DNA from 2 places in the Kineosporia sp. NBRC 101677 genome. Region 2 is predicted to be linked to the other one. Evidence: riboswitches for the same ligand, from Rfam matches in the RefSeq annotation. Region 2 holds a riboswitch; the other holds the start of a gene.
What was found. Region 2 has a riboswitch for cyclic di-AMP ahead of QSK18_RS26500 (C40 family peptidase). Riboswitches for the same ligand answer to the same signal wherever they lie in the genome.

Region 1 (7,839 bases), on a different contig from region 2:
CCTTGGCTGGGCGGCACACGGCCGCAGGTATTTCGGGTTGTATCTCGAACGCGTGGGTGGTGCGGGCCTGGGCAGGATGCCCTGGTAACCCCGTATGGGACCGCGCCCTGGCGGCCAGGAAGTCGCGTATGTGACCAGCCACTACGACCTCCTCACCGGAATGCCAGCTTGTCGGACCCTGGATGACAGGGTAAGCGGGAACCCCTGACCAGATCACTCCCTTTCTCTCAGTGATCTGCGCCGCGTACGTCACCACCGGATGAAGGAATGGCAAACAGCGGAAGCCCCGCCACCCGGGCGGGGCTTCCGTGCAGGCTCGGGCGGGTGACCGCCCGGATCAGCCGATCCGGCCGAAGCTGACCGCGCTGGTCCAGATCGCCCGCTTGCTGAACGACGTCCCGGTGCGGCCCGCGTCGTACATCATGTTGCCGCCGGCGTAGAGGCCCACGTGGTAGGCGGCCCCGCCGTTGCTGAAGAACACCAGGTCACCGGGCTGTGCCTCGGACCGCGAGATCCGGGTGGCGGCCAGCATCTGCTGGTTCGCCGTGCGCGGCAGCGCGACGCCGACCTGGTTGAAGATGTACTGCATGGCCCCCGAGCAGTCCCAGGCGATCGGCGTGGTGCCGCCGTACCGGTAGGGGACCCCGAGGTAGCGCGAGGCAACGGCCAGCACCGAGGTGCCGCGCGCACTGCCGTAAGAACTGGACACGTTCGAACCCGTCGACAACTCCCCGCTTGCGACGGGGACAACGACCTTCTTCGGAATTGCGGTGAAATCACTGCTTTCGAAGGATACCGTCGCTGCGACCGGGGCGGTGAGGGGTGCCGCCGAAGTCTGCGCGCCGCCCGGGGCGGCGATCAGGCCGCCGGCGAACGCGACGGCCGGCTGGACCGCGATCGGGGCCGTGGCCGGAGCCGCGGCGACCTCGGGCGAGGTCCGGGTGGAGGCCTGGGAGGACATGCCCATCGAGGCGACCAGACCGCCGGACATGGCGATCACGGCCCCGCCTCGACCGATCACCGACATCTGACCGGTGACGGCCGTCCCGAGGGACTTCAGGGGTGTTGCAGCACGAACGGGCGCGCGATGGCGCGCCGTGGCGCGAGTGGTCACGGTTTACCTCTCCGGACGCCTACGAGGTCAGCTGTCGGGTTCGGGTGGGAGAAGTCACCCGGCCGGACTCCGTCCCTGACCTCGCGGGTCGTGGACGGCTTCGCGGCTTCACCCCAAGGAGCGCCCGGATCGGACACCCCGGAAATGGGTCCCCCGCCTCTGCCATGCGGTGTTCAGGTTGCCCCGGGGTGGTGGCAGAGCTCGGCGTCCGCCTCGGGGGCTTCTCGGAGGGAGAGAAGCGAACGCGAAGCTACCTGACGCGACGAAGCGATGTCACGTCTGGGTCACGGAGCTGGGGGAAAACTTTACGTTCGGTGACCGAGTTCACGCCTTCGGGTGAGCATCTGTCCCTCGATCGGAGCAGACCCACCCGCCGTTGGGGTGACTCACAGAAGCCCCACAAGTACCTTTTACCTCTCGTTCAGCTCGACACGCTGCGGAAGGCCCGGAACCGGCCATCTGCTTTTGACCGGCGTGGGACCGGCTGGTAATGGGGACTTCCGGGTGGAAAGCGGTGCAGTGAGAGGGCTATTTGGAAGGCTGTTCTGGTCTGCGGGTTCGTGCTGCGGCCCGGCCCGGAACGCCGACGAGCCCTCGTCCGGGCGGACGAGGGCTCGCGGAGGTGGTGTGAGCTGTGTGCAGGACCCGGTCAGACCGCCTCGACGAAGACATGACGGGCCACGTCGGCCAGCAGCGCCACGCCGGCGTCGGACCCGGGCGCCGAGCGCATCTCGGGCACCTTCACCACGTTGACCAGGTAGCCGGTGGGGGTGCGCTGGGCCTGGACCCGGCAGCCGGGGACCATGCCGGCCCCCTGCAGCTGCTTCATCAGCTCGGTGTCGATCTGCAGGCGCTCGCCGAGACGACGGATCATCAGCTCGCTGCTCTGCGGGGCGGCGGAGTCGGCCGCGACCGCGTCGGGCAGGCTCACCACCCCTTCCCGGAACGCACCCGGGGCGGCCTGCGGGCCACCGAGTTCTTCCAGGCCCGGGATCGGGTTGCCGTAGGGGCTCTCCAGCGGTCCGGCCAGCATCTTGAGCAGTTTCTGCTCGACGTGGTCGCTCATCACGTGTTCCCAGCGGCAGGCCTCGTCGTGGACGAGTTCCCACTCCAGGCCGATCACGTCGAGCAGCAGCCGCTCGGCGAGGCGGTGCTTGCGCATCACCCGGGTGGCCTTGGCCCGGCCGATCTCGGTCAGCTCGAGGTGCCGGTCACCGGTGACGTGCAGAAGACCGTCACGTTCCATCCGGGCCACGGTCTGGGACACGGTCGGCCCGGAGTGGCCGAGGCGCTCTGCGATCCGGGCCCGCAGCGGGACGACGCCCTCTTCCTCGAGCTCGAAGATCGTTCTCAGATACATCTCGGTGGTGTCGATGAGGTCGCTCACGGGGCCCATTGTCCGCCACCGGGCAACCCGGCACCATCCACCGGGGGTTCGACGGCCTGCCCTTCACCGAACGTACGCCGGCCGGAACGCTCCGGGGCGGTTTCGGTGTCCGGCCTGTGTTCGACCTGTGCCCGGGCAGGCAACAGCCCGCAGGCTCGCCGGATTCTCCGGCGGTGTCCGCTGGACGATACGGACCCCTGCGGGCTGCGGTGACTGCCTGGGATTTCGCCGGCCGCTGACGGCCGTGGAATCACTCTCGGGTATCGAGAGCAGTCCGTCCGGAACTGCAGCGGCTAGGCGGCCGCCACCTCACGCGTCCGATGTGAAATCACTGTTCGGACCACCTCCCTTCCCGTGTGCCTCGAAGGTACGTAGACGCCCCGGAGGAGTGCAACGGATTTTCACCTTCGGCGTACAGCACCCCTTCGATCACCCGGTCGGCCGACAGGAAGGGGTGGGAGAAGGCATGATCGGTCGGGTGAGCACGGCGTCCGAGGAGATCCACACGGCACTGGCCGCTGCCGCGACCCTTCCGGCGGGCCCGGGGCAGATCCGTGCCCTGGACGGTCTGCTGCCCTCGGTGACCCGCGCGGGCGGGGCCCACGAGGTCGGCCGGCTGGGCACCGAGATCCGCAGCACCCTGCTGACGGCCTGTCTGATCGGCGGGCGGCACGGGCGGGTGCCGGAACTGCTGGGCTGGCTGACCGCCCGCTACGACGAGGCCCCTGGCTGGATGGGCGAGGACCTGCGGCGCCGGGTGCTGGCCAACCTGGCCGAGGCGGCGGCCGGGCTGCTGCCCTACCCCGACGTCTCGCGCTCCCTGATCAACCACATCGTCACCGGCGCCGAGCAGCGCTACGCCGAGGCCGGGGAGCATCCGGGGCCGGTGCTGCGCGCCCGGTTCCTGTTCACCCAGCACGTGCAGGGTTCGCTGGCTGCCGGCGACCTGCTCGAGGCCTGGCTGGCCGCCGGGCCCGCTCCCGCCGGGGTCGGCTGCGCCGAGTGCGAGCAGGCCGAACAGGTGCGGCACCTGGTGGCGGTGGGCGCCTACCAGCGGGCGATCGAGCACGCCGCGCCGGTGCTGCGGGCGCCGATGACCGAGTGCGAGGCGCAGCCGGCCGGAGTGATCGGTGCGGTGCTGCCCGCACTGCTGCGTACCGGGGCGGTCGGCGCGGCGGCTTCCGAGCACGTTCGGGCGGTGAGGCTGATCCGGGCCCGGCTGGCCACGGCGGCCGCCACCGCCGGGATCGCCGGCGACGCGGGCGGCGACGTGCTGGCCGCAAGTGCCCTGCGCGGCATGGGGGCCGCCGACCAGATCCTGGCCTGCGCCCGGGCCGGGCGGTTGCGGCACGGGCTGGACCTGCTGCGGGAGTGGCTGCCCGCGCTGGCGGTCACCCCCGAACCGCTGGAGCAGCTGGGCACCGCCTCGGCGATCGCCCGGCTGGTCTGGGGGCTGAGCGAGGCCGGGCGGGCCAACGAGGTGGTGCTGCCGGCCGCCCGGGCGAGCACGCTGCCCCCGGCCCTGGCCCACACCGAAGACCTCACGGTCGGTGCCCTCGGCGAGCGCGTGCTGGCGGTGAGCAACCGGCTGGCAACGCTTTTCGACGGGCGCAACGAGACCTCGGCGATCGGCGACGGGCTGCGCGAGACCCTGGGTTCCGGCCCGCTGCCGGACATGCCGCTGGATGCGTTCGACCGGGCCGGGCTCCCGGAGTGGGCCCCGCCGGTGCGCGGTGGCCGCCGGGCCCAGGGCGACGGGGTGCCGGCCGACATCACCGTGCTGGCCAAGGAGTTCGAGGACGCGCTGCGGATCGACGCGATCGAGGCAATGCAGGCGGTGCTGACCGCCTGGCGGGCGACCCGGCCCACCGCCCAGACGCGGGGCCAGACCGACGCCGAGCGGGCCGCGGCCCGGCTGGACGGCTGGCTCACTCTCGAGGAAATCGCCTCGCACCCGGCGGATCTCGCCCCTGACCGGCCACTGATGACCGCCGCTCAGGAGGCCACCGAGCGGCTCCAGCGGGCCGGACTGCACCTCGAGGCGCTGCTGCACGAGCAGGCCTGTGTGCTCGCCGCGGCCGGGAATCGGCTGATCGACCCGGGCCCGGCGATGGACCGGATCGAGGAGCTGACCGCGGAGGTGGCCGGGCTGAGCCCGGGCCCCGACCTCGGCGAGGCGCTGTCCCGGCTGGTGCTGGCCCGGGAGATCGCGGCGATGGCCGGGGTGCCCGTGCCCGAGCAGATCTCCCAGCTGGTGCCGGTGCACGGCTCGGTCCCAGTCGAGGCCACCGCCCTGCTCCCGGTCTCCCCCGATCCGGAAGAACCCGAAGCTGAGCCCGACGCCGAGGAGGAAGAGGACACCGAGGTCCAGCCGATCCACGACCCGGCGGTGGCCGAGCCGTTCGGCCCGGCCTCCATGCCGACGTCGCTGATCGGCCCGTTCATGACCACCCCGATCCCGGTGACCCCCTCGAACTCCCCCGGCCAGCGGCCCTTCTCCAGCGGTGAGGACACCCAGCAGCCCCGACGCCGGCTGGACGCGATCGAGCGGATCCGGGCGCAGATGTCACCGGAAGAGGTGCGCGAACTGGCGCAGACCCTCGACCTGGTGAACTTCGACCCGCTGGAGACGTCGGTGGCCCAGCTGCGCTCGGTGCCACCGGAACGGCTGGAGCACCGGCACCTGCGCGCACTCACCCGGATGCTGCGCCTGCGGGCCCGCGACGAACCACGGCACAACGCGGTGAGCACGCTGATGCAGGCGGTCGCCACGCTGCCGGTGGGAGTGCGGCCGCTGGAGCGTGCGCAGGCCGGGGCCGACCTGGCCACGCTGCTGGCCGAGACCGATCCCGGTGCGGCCCTCTCGGTCTGGAACACCGCCGTGGGGGATGCCGAAAGGGCTGGCGAGGGGCCGGTTCTGGGTACCCTGCTGGCCGCTTCGGCCATGCTGCGGCACCGCACCGGCGAGACCTCCCTGGCCGCCGCCGACCTGGCCCGGGCCGTGCCCCTGCTGGACAAGTACGCGCCCCCGGCCCTGGCCGGGCAGTGCCGGGTCGACCTGTCCCGGGTGCTGCTGGCGCTCGACCGGCCGTTCGCCGCGGCCGCCGCGGCCGAGGCGGCGCTGGCCGACGTGGCCGAGGTGCTGCGGGCCGAAGGACTGGAGACGGCGCCGCTGAAGACGCCGGGGGCCGCACCGGACGACGTGGAGCCGGTGCCGGGGCAGATCCCGGCCGAGGTGGCGTCCCGGATGCACCTGGCCGGGGCCGCGGCGTTCGCTGCGGCCGAGGCGAACTCGACGGCCGGAACGCCGGTCGGCCCGGCCCGGCGCCTGGCCATCCGCAGCGCCCAGTGGCACGCCCGCAACGGCAATCCGATCGGCCAGGCCGAGGCCTGGCAACTGGCGGCCCGGCTGGCCGGCCGGCCCGGGCGGGTGGCGGCCGACCTGCTCCGGGCGGCCGAGCTGTCCGAGGCCGGGGGCGACTGGGCCCGGGCCGCGACCTGCCGCCGGGAACGGGTCACCGCGGTGCGGGCCGCCTCCGGTGACGGGGCGGCCCTGGATGCGCTCGACGAGGCCGACGAGACGCTCGACGCCTGGGCCCGGGCCCTGGCCGGGCGTCGGCTGCAGCCCGCGGAGCGGGCCGCGGGCGAGCACCAGCTGCGCTGGCACCGGGTGGCGGTGGCCGAGCAGCGGGCCCGGCTCCTGGCTCTGGCCGGGCGTTTCGAGGAGGCGATGGCGGTGGCCGGCCCGCTGGTGCAGGAGTACCACGAGCTCGACGACGCCTGGTCGGCCCGCGACCTGCAGGGACTGCGCGGACAGTTGCGCGCCGAGCTGGGCGATCTCGAGGGAGCAGTGGCCGACCTGCGGGAGGCGGCCGAGGGTGCGGCCGCCGCCGCCGAGCAGGAACAGACCCATGGGCTGGGCGCCCGGCTGGCCGCGGTGCTCGGCGGCGCCGGCCGGGACGACGAGGCCGAGGCGGCCTGGAACCGCTACTGCGAACCCGGGTGATGGTGAGCGGCCCACCCGGGCCGCTCACCATCGTCCTCAATGAGGTTCTTCAGGGCTCCCGGCGCACGATCTGCCAGCCCGAAGCATCGTCGAGCAGGGGCAGACCGGCGTCGGCGGTGATCCGAACGTCCTGCGGATCGGCGGCGGCCGGCAGGAAGACCAGCCGGTCGTGCATCCGCGACGGCTGGCCCTGCCAGAACTCGATCTCCACCGGTCGCACCAGGAAACCGCCCCAGTTCGGCGGCACCGGCACGTCCTCGGCCTGACCGGTGTCCGGCCACTGTTCGCTGAAATCCCGCCAACGGTCGACGAAGTCGGCCCGGGAGGCGGCCACCCGCGACTGGCGACTGGCCCAGGCCCCGATGCGTGAGCCCCACGGCCGGGAGCGGAAGTACTCGGCGGTGGCCCGTTCGTCCACCCGTTCCACCACCCCGCGCACCGTGACCTGCCGGTGCAGCGGCATCCAGACCAGGTCGAGCGCGGCGAGCGGGTTCGCGGTCAGTTCGAGGCCCTTGCGGGAGCCGTAGTTGGTGAAGAACACGAACCCCAGTCGCTCGGCGTGCTTGAGCAGCACCGTGCGCACCGTCGGGGCTCCGTGCGGGTCGACCGTGGCCAGCGCCATCGCGTTCGGCTCGCTCACCTCCGGGTGCGCCAGCGCGTCGTCGTACCAGTGCCGGAACTGGGCCAGCGGGGTGTCGGCCAGTTCGGTCTCGGCCAGACCGGGCACTTGGTAGGACAGCCGCTGGGTGCTGAACGCCGGGTCGACGGGCTCGATGCTCATGGGCCCAGTCTGCACTGGGGCAAGGAATGTGGCGTTGGACATGCCGGACGCCCTACCCCCGCCGATCAGGCTGCGCTGCACTGGTTGTCAGGTTGTCTCCCAGCAGAAAAGGATTCCGTGATGGGCGAATTCGTTCCGGGGCTCGAGGGCGTGGTCGCTTTCGAGACCGTCATCGCCGAACCCGACCGGGACGGCGGGGCGCTGCGCTACCGCGGCGTCGATCTGGTCGACCTGGCCGGGCGGGTCGACTTCGGCCAGGTCTGGGGCCTGCTGGTGGACAACGCCTTCGCCCCCGGGCTGCCGCCGGCCGAACCGTTCCCGCTGCCGGTGCGCACCGGCGACGTCCGGGTCGACCTGCAGAGCGCCCTGGCCCAACTGGCTGCGCAGTGGGGGCTGCGGCCGTTGCTCGACATCGACGTCACCCAGGCCCGCGCCGACCTGGCCCGGGTCTCGGCGACCGGTCTCTCGTTCGTGGCCCAGTCGGCGCGTGGGCAGGATCTGCCGGTGGTGCCGCCGGAGCTGGTGGACCGGGGCCGGACCAGCACCGAGCG
Region 2 (7,839 bases):
GCCGTCCATGCGACCCATGCGGTCACTCATCAGGTGTTGCGTACCGCCGAATACACCTTCCGGGCGGCCGTCGCCGACCGCTGGCGCCGCGACCGGGTGTTCCTCGTGGGCGACGCGGCCCATCTCACCCCGCCCTTCATCGGGCAGGGGCTCGGGTCCGGGCTGCGCGACGCGGCCAACCTCAGCTGGAAGCTGGCCATGGTGCTGCGCGGGGCGGCCAACGACCGGCTGCTCGACAGCTACCAGGCCGAAAGAGCCCCGCACGCAACCACCCTCATCCGGCTCGCCGCCCTCGCCGGGGGCCTCATGTCGTCCCCCGTCGCTGCTCGTCTGGGCCCGGTGCTGCGCGCCGCGGGGCGATCCGAGAAGCTCACCAGCCGCATCCTGGCCGGCACCAGCCCGCCCCTTCGTTCTGGGCCGCTCGCACCTCGCCGGCCGGCGTTCCGGTCGTTGGTGGGCACCCTCGTCCCCAATTTCGGTGTCGGCCCCGATACTCGCCTGGACGACCTTCTCGGAACCGGGTTCGCGCTGCTGACCCGCCGCGAGGACGTCCCGGCAGACGGTTTGAGGGCAGGTTTGGGGGCAGGGTTGGGGGCTCAACTGGGGGCTCGGGTGGTGCGGGCCGGGGGGCTGCCCTTGGTCCGGCAGTGGCTGGACGCCCAGGATCTGGACTTCGTGCTGCTGCGGCCCGACCGGGTGATCCTGGCCGTGGGCTCCGGCCGCTCCCGTGATGCCTCGCGCCCGGCTGTGTGACGTAGCTGTCCGGACACCCTGCAGATCCGGGCCGGTCGCCTGGATAGGGTGACTGGGCAGGCAGAAACCTCGAGGAAGAGAAGGCTATGACTTCAGCCCAGTCAGCAGTCAGTGTGACCGTCACGGGTGCGGCCGGCCAGATCGGCTACGCGCTCCTGTTCCGGATCGCGTCCGGTCAGCTGCTGGGCGCCGATGTCCCGGTCAAGCTGCGGCTGCTGGAGATCCCGCAGGCCGTGCGCGCCGCCGAGGGCACCGCGCTGGAACTCACCGACGGCGCCTTCCCGGCCCTGGCCGGGGTGGACGTCTTCGACGACGCCACCAAGGCTTTCGACGGCGCCAACGTCGCGCTGCTGGTCGGCGCCCGCCCGCGCACCAAGGGCATGGAGCGGGGCGACCTGCTCGAGGCCAACGGGGGCATCTTCAAGCCCCAGGGGGCGGCGATCAACGCCGGCGCCGCCGACGACATCAAGGTGCTGGTGGTCGGCAACCCGGCCAACACCAACTCGCTGATCGCCCAGTCGCACGCCCCGGACGTCCCGGCCGAGCGCTTCACCGCGATGACCCGCCTTGACCACAACCGGGCGCTGGCCCAGCTGGCGCTCAAGCTCGGTGTGCCGGTGGCGAGCCTGAAGAAGGTCGCGATCTGGGGCAACCACTCGGCCACCCAGTACCCGGACATCACCCACGCCACCGTCGACGGCCGGAGCGTCGCCGAGGCGATCAACGACCAGGCCTGGGTGGAGAACGAGTTCATCCCGCGGGTGGCCAAGCGGGGCGCCGAGATCATCGAGGTGCGGGGCGCGTCCTCGGCCGCCTCGGCGGCGTCGGCGGCCATCGACCACGTCTACAACTGGGTCAACGGCACCCCGGAGGGCGACTGGACGTCCGCGGCCATCCCGTCCGACGGCTCCTACGGTGTGCCCGAGGGCCTGATCTCCTCGTTCCCGGTCACCTCGGCCGGTGGCAAGTGGGAGATCGTCCAGGGCCTGGAGATCGACGAGTTCTCCCGCGGCCGGATCGACGCCTCGGTGGCCGAGCTGGCCGAGGAGCGCGAGGCGGTCACCAAGCTGGGCCTGATCTGATCCAGGTCTGACTCTGGTCGGACCTGAGGAACGCCAGAAGGCCGGGACCCGCGCTACGGGTCCCGGCCTTCTGTTTCGTCCACCGGAGGGGGTTGTGGACGATCAGGGCCCACTGTCTGGACCCCGAGGGTGCTGATCGGTCAGGCCACGCGCCCGACGGTGTAGCTCGAGGTCCAGATGTCGGCCTTGGTGACCGAGCGGCCCGAGCCGGGGGAGTGCCAGATCTTGCCCGCGCCGGCGTAGATGCCCACGTGGTAGACCTTGCCCCCGCTGTTGGCGAAGAACACCAGGTCGCCCTTCTTCTTGGCGCGCTTGGAGATCTTCTTGGTGTCGCCCCGCATCGCGTGCGACGTCCGGCTCAGGTGCGTCACGCCGGACTGGCGCATCACGTAACCCACGTAGCCGGAGCAGTCGAAGCCGCTGGTGGTGGTGCCGCCCCAGCGGTAGGGCGTGCCCTTGAGCTTCGCGGCGTCGGCCACGACCTCCTGGCCGAATTTCTCGAAGGCCAGCCGCTCCGCCTTGTTCTCGGCGCGGTGCTTGGCCTTCTGCCGGGAGCTGGCGACGGCCTGCTTCTTGGCCTCGGCGATGGCGGCCGACCTCGCCCGCGCGTGCGCCTTCTTCTTGGCCTCGGTCCGGGCCTCGGCGACCGCCGTGTCGTAGTCGGAGGCGCTCGTGGTGACCGTGACCGTGCGGGTGACCTTGGCGGTCCGCGTGGACCAGGCCGTCACCTTCGCGGTCGCCTTGATCTTCTTCGTGTACCGCGCGCTGGACTTCGCAGTCGCCTTGCGCGTGATCTTCGCCGTCTCGGTGTCGCTCACCTTGACGGTGGCGGTCTTCAGGCCTGCGCTCTTCTGCTGGGCCTCGTCGGTGCCGCCCGCGGCGGTGGATCCGTCGGCTGCGAGCGCCGGGATGCCTCCGGTGAGTGTCAACGCTGCTCCGGTGACCACGGCGCCGAGCGGCATGACGGATCTTCGAACGCGCGATTTCTCCAAAGAGGTGGTGTCCTTCCCTCGCCTACCAGGTGAGCTGACGGGCTCGGGCGGAAGATGCCCGGCCGGCTCGTGCTGAGTCGGCTTCGCCCCGCGGCCCGGATCCGGTGCTGCTGGACTGCTGGTGGATCCGGTACCAGGTGGTTCCCCGGCGTCCGTCTGGGTTTACTGAGCGGCCGCCGACGGACCTCGGCAGGGCGGTCGCCCGACCCCTCGGGTGAAGGGCCGAGCGAGACACTACGGCCAATCGGGGAGTAATCAAAATGTGATCACCAAAGTGTGATCCGGGTAATATCGCTACGCACCTTGTGTGCTACGTGTCCGGACACGTTCGGTAGTGCCCCGCATCCGATATCTGCCCTGCTCAGGGCGGGTTGTGATCAACAGTGACCGGGTGTGGCCAAGCTCATGCGGATTTAAGCGTGCACCGTAACGGCTCGTGCCCGCTGCTGCCCCTTCGGGCAACTCGCCTGATGGATTGCTGATTGCCCAGCGTAATGCTTAGGAAACGTAAAGGCGTGATCAAAACCGGACCGGCCGGGTGCGACGACCCGGCCGGTGGTGACGAAAAGTGACGGAGTAGTGACGCTGAAGATCTACTTCTTGGCCGGCCCGAACAGCTCCTTGAACACCTTGGCCCCGTTCGGGAACGACTTGATCAGGCTGTGCTCACCCTGGTCGGAGTTGAACTCGAAGTAGTTGGCGTAGGCCACGTTGTTCGACTTCCGGGTCAGGTAGTCGTGCATGTAACGGATGAAGTTCGGGTTGTCGAGGCCGCCGGTGTGGTCCTTGTAGCGGTCCCACAGCCCCCACTCCGGGATCGAGACCGGCTTCTTGTGGTCGGCCGCGAACTGCGTCCAGAAGCCCAGGCCGGTGGTGCCGCCGTAGATGTTCTCGGTCCAGGCCCGCTCCTGCTTGGCCTCCTTGCAGGCGGCGTTGCACTTCTTGCCGTAGGGGTAGTTGCCCTGGTGCAGGTCGTAGACGTCGATCCCGATGTAGTCGACGAACTTGTCACCGGGGTAGTACTTGTCGGCCGGGTTGGGGTTGTAGCCGTTGTTGACGTTGAAGTCGAACTCGAACTTCGCCCCGGGCACGGCCCGCATGGTCTTGACGATCTGCTGGAAGTACTCGCGGTAGGGCTTCGGGTCGTCGATGCCCCACATCCACGACTCGATGTTCATCTCCCAGCCGATCCGCAGGATGGCGTCGCTCTGGTTGGCCGCCACCAGGTTCTCGCCGAGCTGGGTGAAGTAGGAGTCGTAGGCGCCCTCGGCGCCCTTGGCCATCTCCTGCTTCTTGGTCGGCATCGCGGCCTCGTCCCAGACCTCCACGCCGGCCGGGAGGAGCTCGGTGGGCAGCATCGGCACGGCCATGACGAGCCGGTACTTGCCGTCGTCCCACTCGTCGAGCACCCGTGAGGGGTTGGAGATCTGGTCCCAGGTGTCGCGCTCGCCGAAGTCGACCACGTACTTCAGGTCCATGCCCCACCAGTCCTCGAACTCGCGGTAGGCCTGGGCGTCGGTGCCGGTGTAGGCACCCATCCGGCCCTTCAGCGACTGGACGGTCGAGGCGGTGGCGGTGGTCTCCTCCTCTTCGGGGCCGCCGGCCGTGGTGCCCGACACCGGGGCCGAGTCGGGTGCGGTCATCGACCGGTACACGCCCGCCACCGCGATCAGCGCCACCAGCACGGTGACCAGGCCCAGGGTGAGCACCTGGTTACGGCGCAACACGATCTGGTTGGGACGCCAGTCGCGCCAGGTCTTCTTGACCGGGCGCAGGCCCTGCTGGGGCGCCTGCTGCGGGCGGGGACCGATGCCTCGGTTGCCGGGGGGAGTGTTGTTGCGACTGGCCGAGCCCGGGCGGGTGCCGCCGCCGATCCGCGGACCGCTGCGTTCGGGCCGCTCGCCGCGCTCACCGCGCTCACCGAGGCCGCTGGGGCGGCGTGGCTCACGGTCGAGCAGTCCCTGCGGGCCCGAGTCGGGACGCGGGGGAGCCGGTGTAGTGGCGTCGGCCCGCTCGCCACGTTCGCCACGTTCGCCACGGGGCAGGTCGACGTTGCGGCCGAACCTTCCGCGGGGTGCAAAGCCGGGGGGCGGCGTGGTGCCGTCGCCTTCCGGGGCCCGGTCGTCGCTCTTGGCCGAACGGCGGCTGCGGGAGCTGCTGGGCAGGTCGTCGGGCGCCGATTCACGACGGGTGGGGGTCTCGTTGCGGTGCGCGTCCTGCCGGGAGGCCGGGAACGGACCCGAGTCGCCGCTGCCGGGCGCCCGGCGCGTCTCGTCGCGGGACGGGAAGGGCCCCGAGTCGCCCAGGCCCGGCCTGCGCCGGGAGTCTTCGCGAGATTCGCGGGAGGGGAACGGTCCGGAGTCACCCGTGCCGGGTCCGCGGCGGGTGGGGTCATTGGGCAGGGGGCCGCTGCGGGACGACAGGAACGGGTCGTCGTTGCCGCCGGGGCCACGCCGCGAATCTTCACGGGACGCCGGGAACGGTCCTGAGTCACTTGAGCCCGGGCCGCGACGGGACGGCGGGAACGGGTCATTGCCGGCCGGGGCACGGCGCGTCTCTTCGCGCGAGGCCGGGAAGGGGCCCGAGTCACCGGTGCCAGGCCCGCGGCGAGAGGTGTCGCGGGAAGCAGGGAAGGGGCCCGAGTCTCCGTTGCCCCGGCGGGAGCTGTCCCGGCCGGGAGCGAACGGGCCGGAGTCGCCGCTGCCAGGTCCCCGACGGGAGGTGTCGCGGGAACCGGGGAACGGGTCGTCGAGGGGCGCACCACCGGAGGAGCGGGACTCCGTGAAGCCACCGCCCAGCAGGGAGCCCGGCGGGGTAGGCGTGTAGGGCCCACCCTGCGAGCGGTTCTGCGGGGCGTCAGGTAGAGGTGGCGCTGCGGGGCGCGAACCGGACAGGGGGCCGTCCCACCGGCCGTCGGGTCGCTCGCCCGCCGGCCGGTCGAAGCCCGGCCGGTCCAGGCCGGGGGGCGTGAAGCCGGTCGGGGTGCCGTGGTCGCGCATGCGGGGCCCGCCGTTGGCCGGGGTGCCCGGGCGGCCAGGGAGCCCGGGCAGGGGACGACCGGGCGCCTCGGGGCCGGGGAGCTGGGGCGTGGGACCGTGCGAAGGCGCGATCGGAATGGGGATCGACGGCGGGGTCACCGCGGAAGGGCTGTAGTAGCCACCGGGCGGCGGAGTCACGGGCGGACGTCCGAAGGGGCCGGAATCTGACCTGGGGTCGGACCTGGGGTCGGACCTGGGATCGGACGCTCGCCCGTACTGCCCGGGCTGACTCTGGAACGAGGACGGCGGGGCCCACGCGTCGGCGGAGTCCGGCCGGCTGGGCTCGGACCGGCGGTGCCCACTGGGCGCGACGCGTGAGGAGGGGCGGTCCTGCACCCACTCCTGCGGCCGCTCCGGGTTGCGCTCCGGGTTCCACCCACCTGGACGGGAGTCTTCCGTTACGGTAGAGATGACCGAGGGTGCATAGCCCGAAACAGGTTGTCCGGCGTCGGGAACCAGACCCCGGGGTCCGAAAGGGTCCGGCGTCTGCGATGATACGGAGGGTGCCGGGTCGGCAGCGGAACGTGGTGATGATGTGGCGGGAGGGGTTGCCGCGCGGCGGCCGTGGCCTCGCTCGTCCGGAGTTGCCTCTGGCACCGGGGGGTTCGGTGGTGCCGGGGGCTCCGGGGCGGTTGCCTTCTGGCGCTCCAGCTCCCGCATCTCTCTTCGACTGCGGGGATGCTGATCCTGATCCGAAACGCTCGGACGTGGCATGTCGCGGCTAGACCTCTCTGCCTTCGCTCGGCCATGGGACGGGCTTCGGTGATCTGTGGGCCCGGCATCATGCGAGCGCTAAGTCACCCTACTCATTCCCGGACGTGCCGGTCAGCCGATCGCGACATCCGGTGCTCGCGGTGTGAGAAGCCCCACCACCCGGCGAAGGCGTGTCGTCGCAGGTCAGAGGGCAAGTCTGCGCAAAGTCATGGGCTCGCGGGACATCTCGGGGGAGTACCGACGGGCAGCCCGTCCGGTCAGCTCCCGGTGGGTACCCATGCCCTCCAGGTCTTCTCGTTCGCGTCGAGCCAGCGCTTCGCCGCCTCGTCGGGTTCCACCCCGGCGTTCAGGTCCCGCGCCACCTGGTTCTGGTCGGCGTCGGACCAGCGGAACCGCTGGATCAGGGTGGCGGCCGGGCTCCCGGAGTAGGCGAACTCCCGGTTCTGGATCTTGTCCAGGTCGTACGGCTGGTAGTCGCAGCGCACCGCGTCCGGGTCGGCGTCGCAGCCCGGCGTGTAGGCCGGCAGCTTGATGTTGACCAGCTCGATCTCCGACAGCAGCCACTGCGGCGAGTAGAAGTAGCCGATCATCGGCTCGCGGTCGCGCTCGGCCGCCCGGAAGGCCTCGATCAGCTTGTCCTCGTCGCCGAGGTAGACCACCTTGAAGTCCAGCCCGAGGTTCTTGATCAGCGCCTTGTCGTTGGTCACGTACGAGGGGTCACCGGCCAGGAACTGGCCCTGGCTGCCGCTCTCGGCGGTGCGGAACAGGTCGGTGTACTTGTTCAGGTTGCGCCAGTTGGTGATGTCCGGGTGCTCCTCGGCCAGCCACGGCGGCACGTACCAGCCGATCGCACCCCGGTTGCCGGTCAGCCCGGCCTCGACGGCGACCTTCTCGTTGTCGATGTACTTCTTCTTGAGGTCGTCGTGCCCCCAGTTCTCCAGGATCGCGTCGACCGTGCCGTCGGCCAGGTGCTGCCACGACTCGGCCTCCGCCTCGGCCCGGACCTCCACCTGGCAGCCCAGCTCGTTGCGGGCCAGGTAGCTGATCACGGCGAGGTTGGCCGCGTAACCCACCCACGGGTTCTCGGCCAGCGTCACCGTTCCGCAGTCCGTCGGCCGTACCCCGGGCGCGGCCACCAGATCGGGCGCGGGGGAGCCGCAGGCACTGATGGCCAGCAACGCCGCTCCGGCGGCCAGGACGGCCCGTCGAGTCACAACTGTCTCCTTGCATGGTTGGAGCAGACGAGAACTAAGGACGTTT

Region 1: it holds a riboswitch for cyclic di-AMP, as region 2 does, so the genes downstream of both, QSK18_RS06765 (C40 family peptidase) here and QSK18_RS26500 (C40 family peptidase) in region 2, are expected to answer to the same signal.

The regions. Positions count from the first base shown of each region.
Region 1 is NZ_BSTA01000002.1:269,711-277,549, reverse strand. It holds gene QSK18_RS06765 (C40 family peptidase) at 338-991, opposite strand; cyclic di-AMP (ydaO/yuaA leader) riboswitch at 1,117-1,296, opposite strand; gene QSK18_RS06760 (iron-dependent transcriptional repressor DtxR) at 1,764-2,501, opposite strand; gene QSK18_RS06755 (tetratricopeptide repeat protein) at 2,980-6,507, shown strand; gene pdxH (pyridoxamine 5'-phosphate oxidase) at 6,557-7,288, opposite strand; gene QSK18_RS06745 (citrate synthase 2) at 7,409-7,839, shown strand, end outside.
Region 2 is NZ_BSTA01000010.1:109,694-117,532, reverse strand. It holds gene QSK18_RS26510 (bifunctional 3-(3-hydroxy-phenyl)propionate/3-hydroxycinnamic acid hydroxylase) at 1-753, shown strand, start outside; gene QSK18_RS26505 (malate dehydrogenase) at 840-1,835, shown strand; gene QSK18_RS26500 (C40 family peptidase) at 1,976-2,797, opposite strand; cyclic di-AMP (ydaO/yuaA leader) riboswitch at 2,836-2,970, opposite strand; gene QSK18_RS26495 (glycoside hydrolase family 26 protein) at 3,421-6,003, opposite strand; gene QSK18_RS26490 (glycine betaine ABC transporter substrate-binding protein) at 6,837-7,793, opposite strand.